4 regions of the Lelliottia sp. genome follow, and region 4 is predicted to be linked to each of the others. Evidence: predicted binding sites of a transcription regulator. Region 4 holds the regulator's gene; each other region holds the start of a gene.
What was found. The regulator PurR, encoded in region 4, represses purine synthesis genes. The targets are predictions, from matches to a motif close to CANGCAAACGTTTGCNTG.

Region 1 (4,892 bases), on a different contig from region 4:
TTGATCTGCTCAACCTGAACCGGGCCGTTCCAGCCCTCGATGGTCACTTTTTCAGTGGCCAGATCGGAGGTTGCTTCGTAAGTCAGTAAGCTTCCAACTTCAGAGGCCAGTTCGCGAAAACGCTTCGTGCTGATGTCATGCTCACGCATCAGGCCCAGCTTGTGTTTAACGAGTGGGTGCTTCACTTCCACAATCTTCATTTTCATTCTCCTCTGAGGTGGCTACCGCAAAAAAAATCGCCGGATTATACCGCTTTTTTCGGAGTGCGCCATACCCATCTTGCTTGACGGTGATCAAGCAAAGTGATGAATACTGCGATATTGAGTCTACATCAAGACAAAAAAGAGCCCCGCTTTGCGGGGCTTATTCGTCATTTATGCGGGTTAGAGCGATTCGCCGTTGGTGGCGATCACGTTCTGATACCAGTCAAAAGACTTTTTCTTGCTGCGTTTAAGCGTGCCGTGACCTTCGTTATCTTTATCAACGAAGATAAATCCGTACCGTTTTTTCATCTCGCCAGTTCCGGCAGAAACCAGATCGATACAACCCCACGGGGTGTAGCCCATCAGATCGACACCATCTTCGACAACGGCTTTTTTCATCTCGCTGATATGCGCGGCAAGATAATCAATGCGGTACTGATCGTTCACCGTGCCGTCACTTTCCTGCACGTCGATGGCACCGAAGCCGTTTTCAACGATAAACAGCGGCAGCTGATAGTGATCCCAGAACCAGTTCATGGAATAACGCAGCCCAACCGGATCGATCTGCCAGCCCCAGTCAGATTTTTGCACGTAAGGATTGGACACCAGAGATTTGCTTTCGTCGTAGTCCAGCTGCGGGTTATCTGGCGTCGCTTTGGTGGCGAAAGACATGTAATAGCTGAAACCGATGTAATCCACACAGCCTTGTTGCAGCGCGGCAAGATCGTCGGCTGTGATGTCCAGTTCAAAACCGCGACGTTCAAAGTAGTTGAGCAAGTGCTGAGGGTATTTTCCACGCACATGCACGTCGGTGAACCAGTAGCGGCGGTGCATGGCGTTCATCGCCATCATGATGTCGTTCGGCGCGCAGCTTAACGGATAGATTGGGCACATGGCGATCATGCAACCGATTTGCAGTGACGGATTGATTCCACGTCCGGCTTTGACTGCCAGCGCACTGGCAACCAGCTCATAATGCGCTGCCTGGAACATCACCGGCTCGCGATCTTCGCCCGGCTCATACTTTAGACCGGAGTTGGTAAAAGGCGCGAAATCTTCGTGGAAGTTAGCCTGATTGTTGATCTCGTTGAACGTCATCCAGTACTTCACTTTGTGCTGGTAGCGCTCAAACGCCACCGTTGCGAAACGCACAAAGAAATCGATCAGCTTGCGATTACGCCAGCCGCCGTATTCCGTGACCAGATGGTAGGGCATCTCAAAGTGAGAAAGGGTAATCACCGGCTCGATACCGTATTTCCGGCATTCGTCGAACAGATCGTCATAGAACTGCAAACCGGCTTCATTGGGTTCCAGCTCATCACCGTTTGGGAAGAGGCGTGTCCAGGCAATCGAGGTACGGAAACATTTAAAGCCCAGTTCGGCAAAAAGTTTGATGTCTTCTTTGTAGCGATGGTAAAAGTCGATGGCTTCGTGGTTTGGGTAGTTTTTACCCTGCAATACGCCGTTGGTGATTTCACGCGGTACGCCATGGGCCCCCACCGTCATCACATCGGCGACGCTCACGCCCTTGCCGCCCTCTTTCCAGCCACCTTCCAGTTGATGTGCCGCGACCGCGCCACCCCACAGAAAACCTTCTTTGAATCCTGGCATGCTTTTTCCCTCATTCTGCGTTATGTTCTGCAAAAACCATTACAGAAACCGGTTTCAGTGAAATCATGTGCAATGCCATAAAGCGTTGCAAGCACATTACCGAAACCGGTTTCATTTTCGTGAACGGTATCAACTTTGTCTGCGCCCCAGGGTTAAATGTGCAAATTTCCCGCGACTTCTTACGACAGCAGAATAGGCTCGCAAACGTTTGCCTGGACTGTTAGAATTGCGCCGATTTTTCTTACTATCGCAATGCAATCGCGTGGGGACTTGAGCCGTGACCAACAAAACTTCTCTCAGCTACAAAGATGCCGGTGTTGATATTGACGCAGGTAATGCGCTGGTTGACCGAATCAAAGGTGTGGTGAAAAAAACCCGCCGTCCTGAAGTGATGGGCGGTCTGGGTGGATTCGGCGCACTGTGTGCACTGCCGCAAAAATATCGCGAACCTGTTCTGGTTTCTGGCACTGACGGCGTGGGAACGAAACTGCGTCTGGCGATGGATCTTAAACGCCACGACACCATCGGTATCGATTTGGTCGCCATGTGCGTCAACGACCTGGTCGTACAGGGTGCAGAGCCGCTTTTCTTCCTCGACTATTATGCCACCGGCAAACTCGACGTTGATACCGCAGCAAGCGTGATCACTGGTATCGCTGAAGGCTGTCTGCAGTCTGGCTGTTCGCTGGTCGGTGGTGAAACGGCAGAAATGCCGGGGATGTACCACGGTGAAGATTACGACGTCGCGGGATTCTGCGTCGGCGTGGTAGAAAAATCAGAAATTATCGATGGCAGCAAAGTGACCGATGGCGATGTGCTGATTGCGCTGGGATCCAGCGGCCCGCACTCAAACGGTTACTCGCTGGTACGTAAAATACTCGAAGTAAGCGAAACCGATCCAGAGACCACCGAGCTTGAAGGCAAGCCGCTGGCCGATCATTTGCTCGCGCCAACCCGCATCTACGTGAAAAATATTCTTGAGCTGATTGAGAACGTTGACGTTCATGCCATCGCCCACCTGACCGGTGGCGGCTTCTGGGAAAATATCCCACGCGTTCTTCCTGATAACACCCAGGCCGTGATTGACGAATCCTCATGGCAGTGGCCAGCCGTGTTTAACTGGCTGCAAACGGCGGGTAACGTGAGCCAGCACGAGATGTATCGCACCTTCAACTGCGGCGTTGGGATGCTCATCGCCCTGCCTGCCAGCGAAGCGGATAAGGCCATCGCCCTGATGACGGCGAAAGGTGAAAACGCGTGGAAAATTGGTACCATCAAAGCATCTGATTCCGACGAGCGTGTGGTCATTGAATGAAAAATATAGTGGTGCTCATTTCCGGTAACGGAAGCAATTTGCAGGCAATCATTGATGCCTGCAAACAGAAACAGATTAATGGCACCCTACGCGCAGTTTTCAGCAACAAGGCCGACGCGTTCGGCCTTGAGCGCGCACGCGAAGCGCACATTCCCGCGCACGCGCTTGAAGCGTCTCAGTTTGCCAGCCGCGAAGCCTTTGACCGCGAACTGGTCCAGGAAATTGACGCCTATGCACCGGATGTGGTGGTGCTCGCCGGCTACATGCGAATTCTCAGCCCCGCGTTTGTCGCGCATTATTCCGGACGTCTGCTGAACATCCACCCTTCTCTTCTGCCAAAATATCCAGGTCTGCATACCCACCGTCAGGTGCTGGAAAACGGTGATGAGGAACATGGTACGTCGGTGCATTTTGTCACTGACGAGCTGGATGGCGGGCCGGTTATTCTGCAGGCCAAAGTCCCGGTGTTTGATGGCGACAATGAAGATGACATCACGGATCGCGTTCAGGCGCAGGAACATGCCATTTACCCGCTTGTGGTGAGCTGGTTCGTCGATGGGCGCCTGGAGATGCGTGAAAACGCAGCCTGGCTGGATGGTATAAAACTGCCCCCTCAGGGGCATGCTTCAGAAGAATGATAATTCAAGCCGGCGATTGCCGGCTTTTTGTTGCCTGTCATTCGTAAAAACCGCAAATAATCAGACGGTTTAGCGCTAATTTTCACGCTGCGTGGTCGGTTTACTGTCATACTTTTCTGGCACAGTTGGACATCTCGTGGCAAAGCTCGCCATAATAGAATCGAGACGGATTTGCTGCGTCCCGTGATTGAAACGGAGTGTAAGTTGTAATGGGTCAGGAAAAGTTATACATCGAGAAAGAGCTAAGCTGGTTAGCGTTCAACGAACGTGTCCTTCAGGAAGCGGCTGACAAGAGCAACCCGCTGATTGAGCGTATGCGTTTTCTGGGGATTTATTCCAATAACCTGGATGAATTCTACAAGGTGCGTTTTGCTGAACTGAAACGGCGGATTATCATCAGCGAAGAGCAGGGTTTAAACTCTCATTCGCGTCATCTGTTGGGCAAAATTCAGGCGCGAGTGCTGAAGGCAGATCAGGAATTCGACGGTCTGTATAACGAACTGCTGCTGGAAATGGCGCGCAACCAGATTTTCCTGATTAACGAGCGTCAGCTTTCTGCCAATCAGCAAACCTGGCTGCGGCACTATTTCAAACATTATCTTCGCCAGCACATCACCCCCATTCTTATCAATCGCGAAACGGATCTGGTGCAGTTCCTGAAAGATGACTACACCTATCTGGCGGTTGAAATTATTCGCGGCGAATCCATTCGCTATGCGCTGCTGGAAATCCCGTCGGACAAAGTGCCGCGCTTCGTCAATCTGCCGCCGGAAACCCCGCGCAGACGCAAGCCGATGATCCTGCTGGATAACATTCTGCGCTATTGCCTGGACGACATTTTCAAGGGCTTCTTCGATTACGATGCGCTGAACGCGTATTCAATGAAAATGACCCGCGATGCTGAATACGATCTGGTCCATGAGATGGAAGCCAGCCTGATGGAGCTGATGTCGTCGAGCCTGAAACAACGCCTGACGGCAGAGCCGGTGCGCTTTGTCTATCAGCGCGATATGCCGGACGCGCTGGTGGAAATGCTGCGTGATAAGCTGACGATTTCTCGCTATGACTCCATCGTGCCGGGTGGTCGTTACCACAACTTTAAAGATTTTATTGGTTTCCCGAACG
Region 2 (4,892 bases), on a different contig from region 4:
GGTCTCTTTCACCCACGCCTGCGTGATGTGCGAGCGTTGGCCGCCGCGTGCGCAGCAAAAATAGCCGTGCGGATTTGCCAGACAGATTTCGCGCCAGGCGTGAATACGCTGTTCGCGGGTTTCACCGTTCACCAGACGATGGCCGAGCGCGAGCGCGGCTTCTGGTCCCTGATGTTTATAGCAGGTCCCTACGGCAGCGCGTTCGGTGTCGTTCATCAGCGGGAGGTTGAGTGCCGCAGGCATCGCGCCCTGCGCAAATTCGACGGGCGCGCGCACGTCAATTAAAGGGGTATCGTTCGCGAGGATCGCGCGATAGTCGGTCCCATCGTTCATGATGAATTCCTGAGGAAAGCAAAATAGCAATGGGCGGGGATTGTACGCCGGGGAAAGGGAAGGTCAACTTACCCGTCATTTTCCGCGTTTCATAGGCGTGGGCTGCGCTCGCTCACCCCGGTCACTGCGACCGGGGATTCACTTCTGAAATGCGCAAGATTTAGGGTAGCGGACTAGTTAAGCTTACTCTGCGCCCAGGCAATGCCGCTGGCGTATTCTGGCGGCAACAGGGGAACGATGGCTTCCAGCGTGGCGCTCAGACGATCCTTATCGTCATCGTTGAGGTTCAGGTGACCGACTTTACGTCCTTCACGCACCTCTTTGTCATACCAGTGCAGATGAACCAGCGGCAGCTTCAGCCAGTCGTAGTTCAGCGCGGTGCCAATCAGATTGATCATCACCGACGGGCTGTTCACCACCGGCTGCGGCAGTGGCAAGTCGGTAATCGCCCGCAGATGCAATTCGAACTGGCTGATGGACGCGCCGTTTTGCGTCCAGTGCCCGCTGTTGTGCACGCGCGGAGCAAGCTCATTAATCAGCAAACCCGCAGGGGTGATAAAGCATTCCATCGCCATAACACCCACGTAACCCAGCTCTTGCATGATGGCTGAGAGCATGGCTTCTGCCTGCGCTTGCTGCCCGGCATCGGCGTGCGGGAATACGACGCTGGTGCGCAGAATACCGTCCTGATGCAGGTTGTGCGTCAGTGGGTAAAAAACTGTGCTGCCGTCATGCGCACGCGCGCCAACCAGCGAGACTTCACCGCTAAAATTGATGCCCTTTTCAACGATACATTCACCGTAGCAATCCGTCGGCAGTTCTGCGGTTTCGTGCTGGCGCAAACGCCACTGGCCGCGTCCGTCGTAGCCGCCCGTGCGGCGTTTCACGATAGCCAGGTCGCCCAACTTATCGAAAACGGCAGGCCATTCGCTTTCACTCGCGAGCAATTGCCACGGCGCGGTGGCGAGATTCAGCTTATCGAACAGCTGCTTTTGCGTCAGACGGTCAGCAATAATGGGGAAGACATCGCGGTTAACAAAGGCGTTGTGACGCGCCAGTTCACGCGTTAATGCAGTTTCGGGCCAGCGCTCAATTTCAGCGGTGATGACGCTTTGCTGAAAGGGCACGGCTTCAGGTTCTGCATCCAACCCAACGGGCCAGACGGCGATACCCAGCGGTTCACCCGCCTGACGCAGCATTCGACCCAACTGACCGTTACCGAGAACGCAAACTTGTTTCATGCTGCACCTCGCGGGTCTGGGTTTTCCAGCACCTCGTCGGTCTGCGATTGGCGCCATTCCACCAGGCGCTGATGCAAGGCTTTGTCGTGGGTCGCCAGAATTTGTGCCGCCAGCAGAGCTGCATTCGCCGCGCCCGCTTTACCAATCGCCAGCGTACCGACCGGAATGCCGCGTGGCATCTGGACAATGGAGTAAAGGCTGTCGACGCCGCTCAGGGCTGCGCTTTGCACCGGTACGCCGAGAACCGGCACCAGCGTTTTGGCGGCAATCATGCCGGGCAGGTGTGCTGCACCGCCCGCACCGGCAATAATCACCTGATAGCCGTTCTCTTCTGCGCCTTCGGCGAAGCTGAACAGTTTATCGGGGGTGCGGTGCGCGGAGACCACTTCAACGTGGTGCGGAACGTTCAGGATTTCGAAGATTTCGGCGGCAAACTGCATGGTAGCCCAGTCGCTTTTGGACCCCATCACGATGGCGACACGCGCCGGATTATTGCGGGAGGACATGCGTCTTAAAACTCCTGTGGTGCGGAACACACTGCTTTTAGGGCACAGAGAATAGCATGATATACAGGCAAGGAAAACGGTTGCGTCACCGGAATGGCGGCAAAAAGGCGAGTTGATTAAAACGGAAACTGGATGAGTTCTACGCCTTCTGGCGAGACTTTTACCATCGATCCTTCGTTGTGCCAGGCACCCAATACAACGCGATGCGCAGGTTCGCCGTTGGCGGTGAGTTGATGCACGTCCGGGCGATGGGTGTGACCATGAATTAACCACTGCACGCGATGTTTTTCCATCACCTCAACGACCGCTTGTGGGTTGACGTCCATGATCGTCATGGATTTGCTGCTGTTTGCTGCTTTACTGCCCGCACGCATTTTGGCGGCGATACGGTTGCGGATAAACAGCGGCAGGGCCAGAAATAGAGTTTGAATCCAGGGCGTGTGGACTTTAGCGCGAAACGCCAGATAGCCCGTGTCGTCGGTGCAAAGCGTGTCGCCGTGCATAATCAGGACGTTGCGGCCATATAATTCGAGCACGTTTTCGTCGGGCAACAACGTCATGCCGCTTTCGCGAGCGAAGCGTTTGCCGATCAGAAAATCGCGATTGCCGTGAATGAAATAGCAGGGAACGCCGGAATCGACCAGGGCTTTGATCGCCGCAGCCATATCACGGTGCAGGGGATTCGGGTCGTCGTCGCCAATCCAGGCCTCAAACAAATCGCCCAGAATGTACAGGGCGTCCGCTGAAAGCGCTTCAGCCTGTAAAAAATGCAGAAAACCGGCGGTGATCGCCGGTTCTTCTGTTTGCAGATGCAGATCCGCAATAAAGAGTGTCGCCACCAATTACTCGCTGACAGTCACGCTTGTAATGATAACGTCTTCTTTTGGAACGTCCTGATGCATACCGCTGCGGCCTGTAGAAACGCCTTTGATCTTCTCAACAACGTCCATACCTTCAACCACTTCTGCGAACACGCAATAACCCCAACCTTGCAGATTCTCGCCGGAGAAGTTCAGGAAGTCGTTGTCTGCAACGTTGATGAAGAACTGTGCAGTTGCAGAGTGCGGAGCCTGAGTACGGGCCATTGCCAGCGTACCGCGGGTGTTTTTCAGACCGTTATTCGCTTCGTTTTTGATCGCTTCTTTGGTGTCTTTCTGGATCATGCCAGGTTCGAAACCGCCGCCCTGGATCATAAAGCCGTTAATCACACGGTGGAAAATCGTGTTGTTGTAGAAGCCTTCGCGACAGTAGTCCAGGAAGTTTTTAACTGTTTCAGGCGCTTTATCATCAAAAGTTTTGACGACGATATCGCCATGATTAGTGTGGAAAGTAACCATTTTTTCATCCTGTTCCGTTATAGTGGTGCTTCGACCCATATAAGGGTCACATATAGGGGCTTGTTATAGCATAACCGCAGGATGCGATCACCTTGCAATGCGTGCTGATCCTATCCCGAATTATAGGTATTATACGGTCTTTACGATCCACACACGTTTACATGGAATCTTTGATGTTAAAAATCTTTAATACTCTGACGCGCCAAAAAGAGGAATTCAAACCTATTCATGCCGGGGAAGTCGGCATGTACGTGTGTGGTATTACCGTCTACGATCTCTGTCACATTGGTCATGGCCGTACCTTCGTCTCATTCGACGTGGTTTCTCGCTACCTGCGTTTCTTAGGTTACACCCTGAAGTACGTGCGTAATATCACCGATATTGATGATAAAATCATTAAACGCGCTAATGAAAATGGTGAAAGCTTTGTCGCGCTGGTGGATCGCATGATCGCCGAAATGCACAAAGATTTTGATGCATTAAATATTCTGCGTCCGGACAGCGAACCGCGTGCGACCCACCATATTCATGAAATTATCGAGATCACCGAAAAGCTCATTGAGCGCGGTCATGCGTATGTGGCCAGCAACGGCGACGTGATGTTCTCGGTGCCAACCGATCCAGGTTACGGTCAGCTTTCACGTCAGGATCTTGAGCAACTTCAGGCTGGCGCGCGCGTCGATGTCGTCGACGTTAAACGTAATCCGATGGACTTTGTACTGTGGAAAATGTCCAAAGAAGGTGAGCCGAGCTGGCCATCGCCATGGGGTGAAGGGCGTCCGGGCTGGCACATCGAGTGCTCAGCGATGAACTGCAAACAGCTAGGTAACCATTTCGACATTCACGGCGGCGGTTCTGACCTGATGTTCCCGCACCATGAGAACGAAATTGCGCAGTCTACCTGCGCGCACGGCGGCGAGTACGTTAATTACTGGATGCACTCCGGTATGGTGATGGTCGATCGCGAGAAGATGTCCAAATCGCTGGATAACTTCTTCACTGTGCGTGACGTGCTGAAATATTACGATGCCGAAACGGTGCGTTATTTCCTGATGTCTGGTCACTATCGCAGCCAGCTGAACTACAGCGAAGAGAACCTGAAACAGGCTCGCTCTGCGCTGGAGCGCCTGTACATTGCGGTGCGTGGCACTGACAAATCCGTCGCACCTGCTGGCGGCGAAGTATTCGAAGCACGTTTCATCGACGTGATGAACGATGATTTCAACACGCCGGAAGCCTACTCAGTGTTGTTTGACATGGCGCGTGAGATTAACCGTCTGAAAGTCGAAGACGTGTCGGCGGCGAATGCGTTGGCTTCTCATCTGCGTAAGCTTGCAGCGGTGCTGGGGCTGCTGGAGCAAGATCCAGAAACCTTCCTGCAAAGCGGTGCGCAGAATGATGGCGACGAAGTGGCCGAAATTGAAGCGTTGATCACTGCACGTCTTGAAGCGCGTCAGGCGAAAGACTGGGCGGCA
Region 3 (4,892 bases), on a different contig from region 4:
GCAGATTGGCAATCAGATCCTCGATAAATTCCATCACGACTCGCCGGGTGGACTGAAATTCGAACTGGCGGCGGAAACGCCGCTGATGCTCATCCGTTTTAATACCCTGCTGGAACAGGTGAATGAGCGCTATCCGCAGGCGACCGTGCGCATGCGGCACTGGGATTACGATTCGCTGGATGCCATTACGCGGGGGGAAGTCGATCTCGGCTTTACCGGACGCGAAACGCACCCACGCTCGCGCGAGCTCCTGAAACTGATGCCGTGGTTTATCGACTACGAAATCCTGTTTAGCGACCGTCCCTGCGTCTATTTGCGCGAAGATCACCCTGCGCTCCAGGAAGAGTGGAATCTGGAGACGTTTCTGCGCTACCCGCACATCAGCATCTTCTGGGAACGCAGCGACACCTGGGCACTGGACGAAGTGCTCAGAGAGATGGGACACGAGCGCAACATTGCTCTCAGTCTGCCGGGTTTTGAGCAGTCGATGTTTATGGCCGCACAACCTCACCACAACTACATTGCGACCGCACCGCACTATTGCCATCACTATAATCAGATCCACCAGCGCAATCTGGTCAGCCGTCCAATCCCCATTGACGAAGCGCTGTCTGAAAAACTCACCGTCCCCTTCACGCTGATCTGGCATAAACGGAACAGTCACAATCCCAAAATTGTCTGGTTAAAAGAGACGATCAAGGCGTTGTACTGCGATTCACTGCGCTAAGGATCTCTTTTTTGCCCCTGCAAATGTAAAGTTCGGTTCATTGGCTTCTCTTACCTCCATTTACCGATTAAAACAGATGCAAAGTTAAGCGATAATGGTGTAACCGTTTAACCTGTCACTGACCATTATCATGGAGCGAAAAATGGCAACGCATTTTGCAAGAGGGATACTGACAGAAGGACGACTTGCCTCCGTCAGGCTCTCTTCGGCCTGCCACAATCAGGCACGTACGCTACCGGAACATCGACGCACGAGATTCCTGGCCTCCCGTGCGCTACTCGCCGAGCTGATGTTTATGCTTTATGGCACGAGCGAACTCCCGGAAATGCTTACGCAGCCCGAAGGCCGCCCCGTTTTTGCGGATCCCGAACTCCCGAGTTTTTCGGTGGCGTATACAGGGAATATCGTGGGTGTGGCGCTGACGACGGAGGGAGATTGCGGGTTGGATATGGAACTTCAGCGCGTCACACATAGCTTCCACGGTCCCCACGCGCACGACGATTACCCGCTCTCCAGCAATGAAAAGCTGTGGGTGCGCAATCAAAACGAACCCAACGAAGCCAAAGCGCAGCTGATTACTCTCCGTCAGAGCATCCAAAAACTCTCCGGTTGCGCGGTCGATGATGCGAACTTGTTGCAGCTCCTGCCGGGCTCAGGGCGCCTGCGTTCCGCCAAAGCGGCACGCGTTGAAGCGCTTAGCGACGCGGAAGACGTTTTGATCTGGTCCATTGCCGTGACTCCTGCCATTGAGCGCCTGAGAATCTGGGAATTTGACAGTCGATACGGATGGCGTAGCCTGCCTGATGTTCCGGCTCGCGCTAACAAACCCGCAGCACGCCTGATAAGATTAATCAGCTTACCGACAGAAAAAGCGTTAACCCTCAATTGACCCGTCCTGGGCCATCATGGTGTAAAGGAGTAGTCATGTCTGATACGTTGAAAGTTGTTACGTTACTGGGAAGCCTGCGTAAAGGCTCATTTAATGGGATGGTTGCCCGCACGCTACCCAAACTTGCCCCTGCGGGAATGGACGTGTCGGCATTACCCTCCATTGGTGATATTCCACTGTATGACGCCGATATTCAGCAGGAAGAGGGTTTCCCGCACAGTGTGGAAGCGCTTGCAGAGCAAATCCGCCAGGCGGACGGCGTAGTGATTGTCACACCGGAATATAACTACTCGGTGCCAGGTGGGTTGAAGAATGCGATCGACTGGCTGTCACGCTTACCCAATCAGCCGCTTGCCGGTAAACCGGTGCTGATCCAGACCAGCTCAATGGGCGCGATTGGCGGCGCACGCTGTCAGTATCACCTGCGCCAAATCCTGGTGTTCCTGGATGCGATGGTGATGAACAAGCCGGAATTTATGGGCGGTGTGATTCAGAATAAAGTGGATACGCAAACGGGCGAAGTGGTCGATCAAAGCACGCTGGATCATCTGACCGGTCAGTTGACCGCGTTTGGGGATTATATTCAGCGGGTTAAAGCATAAGAGAAGTGCGAACCCTCTCCCACAGGGAGAGGGAACTTAGATCGTAGGTCAGGAAAGCAAAGCGCCACCTGACACCACTGGCAACTTAGTGTGCATCGATAAACACAATCTTCAGTACAAACAGCAACGCCACGACAACAACGCATGGGCTGAGCTCGCGCAAACGTCCTGTACCGATTTTCATCACGCAGTAAGAGATAAAGCCCAGCGCGATACCTTCGGTGATCGAGAAGCTGAACGGCATCATCACGGCGGTAATAAACGCCGGAACCGCTTCGGTTAAATCGTCCCACTTCACGCGCGACAGGCTAGAGGTCATCAGCACGCCCACGTAAATCAGCGCGCCTGCGGCTGCATACGGTGGCACCATGCCCGCCAGTGGCGAAAGGAAGATCACCAGCAGGAACAGAAGACCCACCACAACGGCCGTCAAACCGGTACGGCCACCGACGGAAACGCCGGACGACGACTCAATGTAAGCGGTAACGGACGAGGTACCGATAAATGAGCCCGCGACAGACGACACGCTATCCACAAACAGCGCCTGTTTCATGCGCGGGAATTTGCCGTTCTCATCTGCCAGACCGGCTTTGTCGGTCACGCCAATCAGCGTCCCGGAGGAGTCGAACAGGTTGACCAGCATGAAGGAGAAAATCACGCCCGCCAGGCCGAGGTTAAACGACCCCGCCAGATCAACGTGGCCAATCACGCTAGACACACTCGGTGGTGCAGAGACGATGCCATGATATTGCACGTCGCCCATCATCCAGCCCAGCAGCGTGGTCACCACGATAGACACCAGTACTGCCGCATGAATATTGCGGGAGGCCAGAATCGCGATGATAAAGAAGCCCAGCACGCCCAGCAGAACGCTGTGAGACGCCAGATTACCAATGCTCACCAGCGTTTCTGGGTTCGCGACGATAACGCCCGCGTTTTTCAGACCCATCATGCCGATGAATAAACCGATACCGCTGGTAATCCCCACGCGCAGGCTCACCGGGATATTGGCAATCATCCAGTAACGTACACGGAAAATGGTCAGCAGCAACAGGCCGACAGCGCCCCAGAAGATGGCGCCCATCCCCACTTGCCACGGCAGACCCATCGCCTGTACGACGACAAATGCGAAGAAGGCGTTAAGACCCATCGCCGGCGCCAACGCTACCGGGAGGTTAGCAAACACGCCCATCAGAATACTGCCGAGAGCAGCAATCAGACAGGTGGTGACGAAGACGGCGCTGGTATCCATGCCAGCAACGCCCAAAATTTGCGGGTTAACAAAAACGATATACACCATCGTCAGGAAGGTGGTGAAACCAGCGATCACTTCGGTGCGTGCCGTCGTGCCGTGCTCGCGCAATTTGAACACGCGCTCAAGCAAACCCTGACCAGACGTCTGGGTAGTGTGTTGTTGACTCATCATCAATTTCCGAACATAGGAGGGAAAATTCGTCGCTATCCTATACCAAAATGCGACAATAGGGGCGGTTACGGGATACTTTTTTTCATTGATTTTGCTTATACGGCAACGATTGCGTCTCGTGATTCTGCATTACGTAAACGTTAAACTTGTTAAAAGGGAAAAGCATGTCTGAGATTGAAGCGGTATTTTTCGACTGCGACGGTACGCTGGTCGACAGTGAGGTCATTTGTTCCCGCGCGTATGTCAGCATGTTCCAGGAATTTGGCATTACGCTCGATCTCGAAGAGATTTTTAAGCGCTTTAAGGGCGTGAAGCTTTACGAGATTATTGACATCATCAACGCCGAGCACGGCGTCAGTCTTGCGAAAGCGGACTTAGAGCCTGTTTACCGCGCCGAGGTCGCACGCCTCTTCGACTCGGAACTGGACGTCATCGCGGGCGCAAACGCGCTGCTGGATTCCATGGCGGTACCGATGTGCGTAGTGTCTAACGGCCCGGTCACCAAAATGCAGCACTCTCTCGGCAAACTGAAGATGTTGCATCACTTCCCGGAAAAACTGTTCAGCGGTTACGATATCCAGCGCTGGAAGCCCGATCCTGCGTTGATGTTCCATGCGGCGAAAGCGATGAATGTGAACGTGGAGAACTGTATTCTGGTGGACGATTCCAGCGCGGGCGCGCAGTCGGGGATTGATGCGGGAATGGAGGTGTTTTACTTCTGCGCCGATCCGCATAACAAGCCGATTGACCATCCGAAAGTCACGACGTTTACCGATTTAGCGCAACTGCCTGAATTGTGGAAAGCGCGTGGATGGAAGATTACCCGCTAAGTTTCCCTGACCCCAACCCTCTCCCAAAGGAGAGGGAGAAAAGCGAAACGCGCAGTGATTGAGGGAACGTCGCGAAACCTTCCCTCTCCCGGTGGGAGAGGGTTAGGTCAACATCACTCTTTCGGATCGCTACCTGCCAGCAGTTTGTCCAGCTCATCGCCGCCGACATGACGGAAATCTTGTCCCTTCACGAAGTAGAAGATGTATTCGCAAATGTTCTGACAACGATCGCCGATACGCTCGATAGAGCGGGCGCAGAACAGCGCGGTCAGGACGCTTGGAATGGTGCGCGGATCTTCCATCATGTAGGTCATCAACTGACGCACAATGCCTTCATATTCCTGGTCGACTTTCTTGTCTTCACGGTAGATACGCACCGCTTCATCCAGATCCATACGCGCAAAGGCATCCAGCACAT
Region 4 (4,892 bases):
CGTTTATGTGGGCAACGGAAAATTCATTCAGTCCCCACGCAGCGGCCAGGATATTCAGATAACCTCCCTTAGCGAAGATTATTGGGTCCGCCACTACGTTGGCGCGCGCCGTGTCATGACGCCGAAAACCATCCGCTAATCCCTGCCCTGTCGCGCTGTCGGCAGGGTAAGTTCCTCTTTTGCCGATCCCTTCAATTTGCTACTCTACCCTTACACTCAATAGGGTTATTGGGTGTGCATAAAATAATAAGGAGAGAAGCAATGTCGTTCGAATTACCTGCATTACCGTATGCAAAAGACGCCCTGGTCCCCCATATTTCCGTGGAAACCCTGGAGTACCATTACGGCAAACATCATCAGACCTATGTCACCAACCTGAACAATCTGATCAAAGATACGGCCTTTGAAGGGAAAACCCTGGAAGAGATCGTACGCAGCTCAGAGGGGGGTGTATTCAATAACGCCGCGCAGGTCTGGAATCACACGTTCTACTGGAACTGTCTGGCGCCAAACGCAGGCGGAGAGCCGACTGGCGAGCTGGCAACTGCCATCAATAACGCTTTCGGTAGCTTTGCAGACTTTAAAGCGAAGTTTACGGATGCGGCGGTTAAGAACTTTGGTGCAGGCTGGACCTGGCTGGTCAAAGAAGCGGATGGCAAACTGGCGATCGTGTCGACGTCCAACGCAGGAACACCGTTGACCACTGCTGCCACACCGCTGATGACCGTCGATGTGTGGGAACACGCTTACTATATTGATTACCGTAACGCTCGCCCAAACTATCTGGAACATTTCTGGGCGCTGGTGAACTGGGAATTTGTTGCGAAGAACTTCGCCGCGTAAAAGACACGCAGAAGGGGTAACCCTTCTGCGTTTTTATCACTCTGTTGCGCAATCCGGTTGCGGTTGTTTGCGCCCGGACAACAGCACCAACAGCAGACCCAGCCCGGCGATGATCGCTCCCATAACCGGAACAAAGCTGTAACCCAGCCCCGCGGAGATCACCGCGCCCCCCGCCGCTGCGCCAAGCGCATTGCCCAGGTTAAACGCCCCGATATTGACTGAAGACGAAAGCCCTGGTGCTTCGTGAGCTACACGCATCACTCGCATCTGCAACGGCGGTACCACCGCAAACGTGGCTGCGCCCCAAACCACCATGGCGATAGCGGCTCCGAACTCATTACGTGCTAACCACGGAATGGCGACCATGATGACGATCAGCAGGGTTAAAAATCCTTTCAACGTGCCGCTCACCGAACGGTCGGCCAGCTTGCCGCCCAGATAGTTGCCGATGGTGAAGCCCACACCAATCAATACCAACATTGCCGTCACAAAGAACGGTGTGGCATGCGTGATGTCGTGCAGCACGGGTGAAATATAGGTATAGAGCGTAAACATGGCTCCAGCGCCCAGCACCGTCGTCAACAGCGCTGACAGCACCTGCGGGCGGAGCAGAACCGACAGCTCTTTGCGTACGTCCGGACGCTCGCCTGCCCCACCTTTCGGCAACGAGAAGAACAGCGCGATCATCGCCACGACACCCAGCATCGCTGTGGCGAGGAACGACATACGCCAGCCGATGACTTCACCCAGCCAGGTCGCCGCCGGCACGCCGCCAATATTCGCTATCGTGAGCCCCATAAACATCGTGGCGACCGCGCTGGCCTGCTTGTGCTTAGGCACTACGCTCGCGGCCACCACCGACCCCAGGCCAAAGAATGCGCCATGATTGAGGCTGGTCAAAATGCGCGACAACAGGAGGGTGGTGTAGTCCGGAGAGAGTGCCGAAAGCACATTCCCCAATGTGAAAATGGCCATCAGGAAAATAAGCGCATTTCGACGCGCGCGATGCGAAAGCAGTAACGTCATCAAAGGCGCACCGATCATCACGCCAATGGCATAAGCACTGATCAGCATTCCCGCCGCAGGAATAGAAACATCCATCCCTTTAGCAATAACCGGTAGCAGCCCCATTGGGGAGAACTCGGTGGTGCCAATCCCAAATGCGCCAATCGCGAGGGCCAGCAGTGGAAAATTGATTTTCATTCATTAACTCCGGAAACCGTGTCATTACGCGACACAGAAAAAACATGTCGAAAGCATGACAGCAATCACAAAAAATGAGAAGTTAACAAATTGGCAAAAGATTATTGTCGGGAGAGTAACAATCGAAGGAAGAAAACGAGGGAGAAGGCTCTCCCCCGCCTGAATCAGTGCAGAATAGCCGTAAAACTTGCCGCAACAATCAAACCCAGCACGATAATCGTGGTCGTTAACGAAAACTTAAGATCGGTATTCATCAATTTTTCTCCTTTTAATCCCCACATGAAAAGTGAGCTTGCTCATTTTTACACAGTTTCGCTCAAAAATCTTCCTCGATTTAGGCTCATAACCGTTTTTGCGCTTCCCCTTTTCATCAAGATAGGACAAAATTCCACGCTAAATTTATAAGCGTACCGGCCACTGACCCCCTCCTGACGTCCTGTGTCGTTTTCCCGGCGTATCGCAATTCAATTTGCGAGATTAGGGTGAGAGAAGGCAAACGTTTACCTCTCAATTTATCAGGAGCTTAGGATATGGTCTGGAGTGACAGCTAATGGCAACAATTAAAGATGTAGCGAAACGCGCAAACGTTTCCACTACAACCGTATCACATGTAATTAACAAAACCCGTTTCGTGGCGGAAGAGACGCGCAACGCCGTTTGGGCCGCAATCAAAGAATTGCACTACTCCCCTAGCGCCGTGGCTCGCAGCTTGAAAGTAAATCACACCAAGTCGATTGGTCTGCTGGCGACCAGCAGCGAAGCCGCCTATTTCGCCGAAATTATCGAGGCAGTAGAAAAAAACTGCTTCCAGAAAGGCTATACCCTGATTCTGGGAAATGCCTGGAACAGCCAGGAAAAACAGCGCGCTTACCTGTCGATGTTGGCGCAAAAGCGCGTCGATGGCCTGTTGGTCATGTGTTCTGAATACCCTGAATCCGTGCTGTCGATGCTGGAAGAGTACCGTCATATCCCGATGGTGGTGATGGATTGGGGCGATACGCGCGCTGATTTTACCGATTCCGTCAACGATAACGCCTTTGAAGGCGGGTACATGGCTGGCCGTTACCTGATTGAACGCGGTCATCGCGAGATTGGTGTCATCCCCGGTCCGCTGGAGCGTAATACCGGTGCAGGCCGCCTGGCGGGCTTTATGAAAGCCATGGAAGAAGCGCTGATTACCGTTCCGGAAAACTGGATTGTCCAGGGTGACTTTGAACCGGAATCAGGCTACCGCGCAATGCAGCAGATCGTTTCGCAGCCGCATCGTCCGACTGCCGTATTCTGTGGCGGTGATATTATGGCAATGGGCGCGCTTTGCGCCGCCGATGAGCTTGGTTTGCGCGTCCCGCAGGATATTTCCGTGATCGGGTATGATAACGTGCGCAACGCTCGCTACTTTACTCCCGCGCTGACGACGATTCACCAGCCGAAAGACTCTTTGGGTGAAACGGCATTCAACATGCTGATGGATCGTATCGTCAGCAAACGTGAAGAGTCTCAATCAATTGAAGTCCATCCGCGCCTGATTGAACGTCGCTCCGTCGCTGACGGTCCGTTCCGCGATTACCGTCGTTAATCGTTTCTACGGGGCCGGTTATTCCGGCTCCCGTAACCACTCTCTGTTCAACGTTTCGCTATCCCCCAAATAATCCAGCAGCCAGGCCAGCGCAGGAGACATATCGTTTTGCTGCCATGTCAGGCAGCAGGCCGCATCCGGGAACGGATTTTCAAGCTCAAGCGCCACCCATTCTCCGCGATCAATCCGTGGACGCGCGAAATGTACGGGCACCATCCCCACACACAGCCCAGCCGACAAACAGGTTGCCGATGATTCCCAGTCTGGCGCGACGACCCGCCGCTGGTTATCAAGCAGCCAGGTGATGCGTTTTGGCAGCGAGCGCGACGTATCCTCCATCACCAGCGACGGCCAGTTGCGCAACACGTCGTCACTCAGCGGCCCGTCCATCGCAGCCAGAGGATGATCGCTTGCCACCACGCAGCTCCAGCTCAGCGTTCCCATATCCCTAAAGGCGTAACGCCCCCCGACGGGAATGGCCTGCGTCGCGCCGATCGCCATCTCCACCCTGCCGTCCGATAGCGCATCCCATACGCCATTAAACACTTCCTGGGACACGCGAAGTTCTACATCTGAGAAATGCCGGTAGAAATCAACCACCATCTGCCGCGTCCGTTCAGGTTTTACGATGTTATCCACCGCAATAGAAAGATGACCGCGCCAGCCATTGGCAATCTGCTGGCACTGTTCACGCGTGATCATCATTTTTTTGATAACAGATCGGCCTTCTTTCAAAAACCATACGCCAGCGGGGGTCAGAACGACATCGCGATGACGGCGTTCGAACAGCGGTACCGCCAGCCACTCCTCCATCTGACGCACCGTATAGCTTACGGCAGAAGGTACGCGATGCAGTTCCTGCGCGGCTCCGCTAAAGCTGCCATTTCGGGCGACAGCATCCACGACTTCTAAAGAATATTCAGACCACATTTTTTGCCTGCAAAATTTTTGAACGCAACCGCCAAATATTAGCGTTTCACAAGCCAGATTGCACTCCCTACAATCTGCGCCAATGTACACCTGCTTTCATTAGGAAATAACAATGCAACCCAACAAAGGATTCTTAGTCTGGCTCGGCGGTTTGAGCGTGCTGGGCTTTTTGGCTACCGACATGTATCTGCCGGCGTTTGCCGCGATGCAGCAAGATTTGCAGACACCTGCTGCCGCGATCAGCGCCAGCCTCAGCGTATTCCTGGCCGGTTTTGCGCTTGCACAACTGTTGTGGGGACCGCTCTCTGACCGTTATGGTCGCAAGCCTATTCTTCTTCTT

Region 1: the regulator PurR is predicted to act here: its motif matches at 2,012-2,029, upstream of purM (phosphoribosylformylglycinamidine cyclo-ligase).
Region 2: the regulator PurR is predicted to act here: its motif matches at 2,150-2,167, upstream of purE (5-(carboxyamino)imidazole ribonucleotide mutase).
Region 3: the regulator PurR is predicted to act here: its motif matches at 3,743-3,760, upstream of ACKI5T_RS02295 (NCS2 family permease).

What each region holds. Positions count from the first base shown of each region.
Region 1 is NZ_JAZQNX010000008.1:100,315-105,206, reverse strand. Features, by position in the region: gene upp (uracil phosphoribosyltransferase) at 1-200, opposite strand, end outside; gene ACKI5T_RS05360 (6-phospho-beta-glucosidase) at 384-1,814, opposite strand; gene purM (phosphoribosylformylglycinamidine cyclo-ligase) at 2,092-3,129, shown strand; gene purN (phosphoribosylglycinamide formyltransferase) at 3,126-3,767, shown strand; gene ppk1 (polyphosphate kinase 1) at 3,977-4,892, shown strand, end outside.
Region 2 is NZ_JAZQNX010000005.1:225,255-230,146, reverse strand. Features, by position in the region: gene mnmH (tRNA 2-selenouridine(34) synthase MnmH) at 1-333, opposite strand, end outside; gene purK (5-(carboxyamino)imidazole ribonucleotide synthase) at 507-1,574, opposite strand; gene purE (5-(carboxyamino)imidazole ribonucleotide mutase) at 1,571-2,080, opposite strand; gene lpxH (UDP-2,3-diacylglucosamine diphosphatase) at 2,197-2,919, opposite strand; gene ppiB (peptidylprolyl isomerase B) at 2,923-3,417, opposite strand; gene cysS (cysteine--tRNA ligase) at 3,591-4,892, shown strand, end outside.
Region 3 is NZ_JAZQNX010000004.1:45,071-49,962, forward strand. Features, by position in the region: gene yidZ (HTH-type transcriptional regulator YidZ) at 1-727, shown strand, start outside; gene ACKI5T_RS02285 (4'-phosphopantetheinyl transferase family protein) at 870-1,616, shown strand; gene ACKI5T_RS02290 (NADPH-dependent FMN reductase) at 1,652-2,218, shown strand; gene ACKI5T_RS02295 (NCS2 family permease) at 2,304-3,641, opposite strand; gene yieH (6-phosphogluconate phosphatase) at 3,809-4,474, shown strand; gene phoU (phosphate signaling complex protein PhoU) at 4,588-4,892, opposite strand, start outside.
Region 4 is NZ_JAZQNX010000001.1:173,551-178,442, forward strand. Features, by position in the region: gene ACKI5T_RS00915 (C40 family peptidase) at 1-139, shown strand, start outside; gene sodB (superoxide dismutase [Fe]) at 262-843, shown strand; gene ACKI5T_RS00925 (MFS transporter) at 880-2,046, opposite strand; gene ACKI5T_RS00930 (YnhF family membrane protein) at 2,211-2,300, opposite strand; gene purR (HTH-type transcriptional repressor PurR) at 2,597-3,622, shown strand; gene punR (DNA-binding transcriptional activator PunR) at 3,641-4,552, opposite strand; gene punC (purine nucleoside transporter PunC) at 4,665-4,892, shown strand, end outside.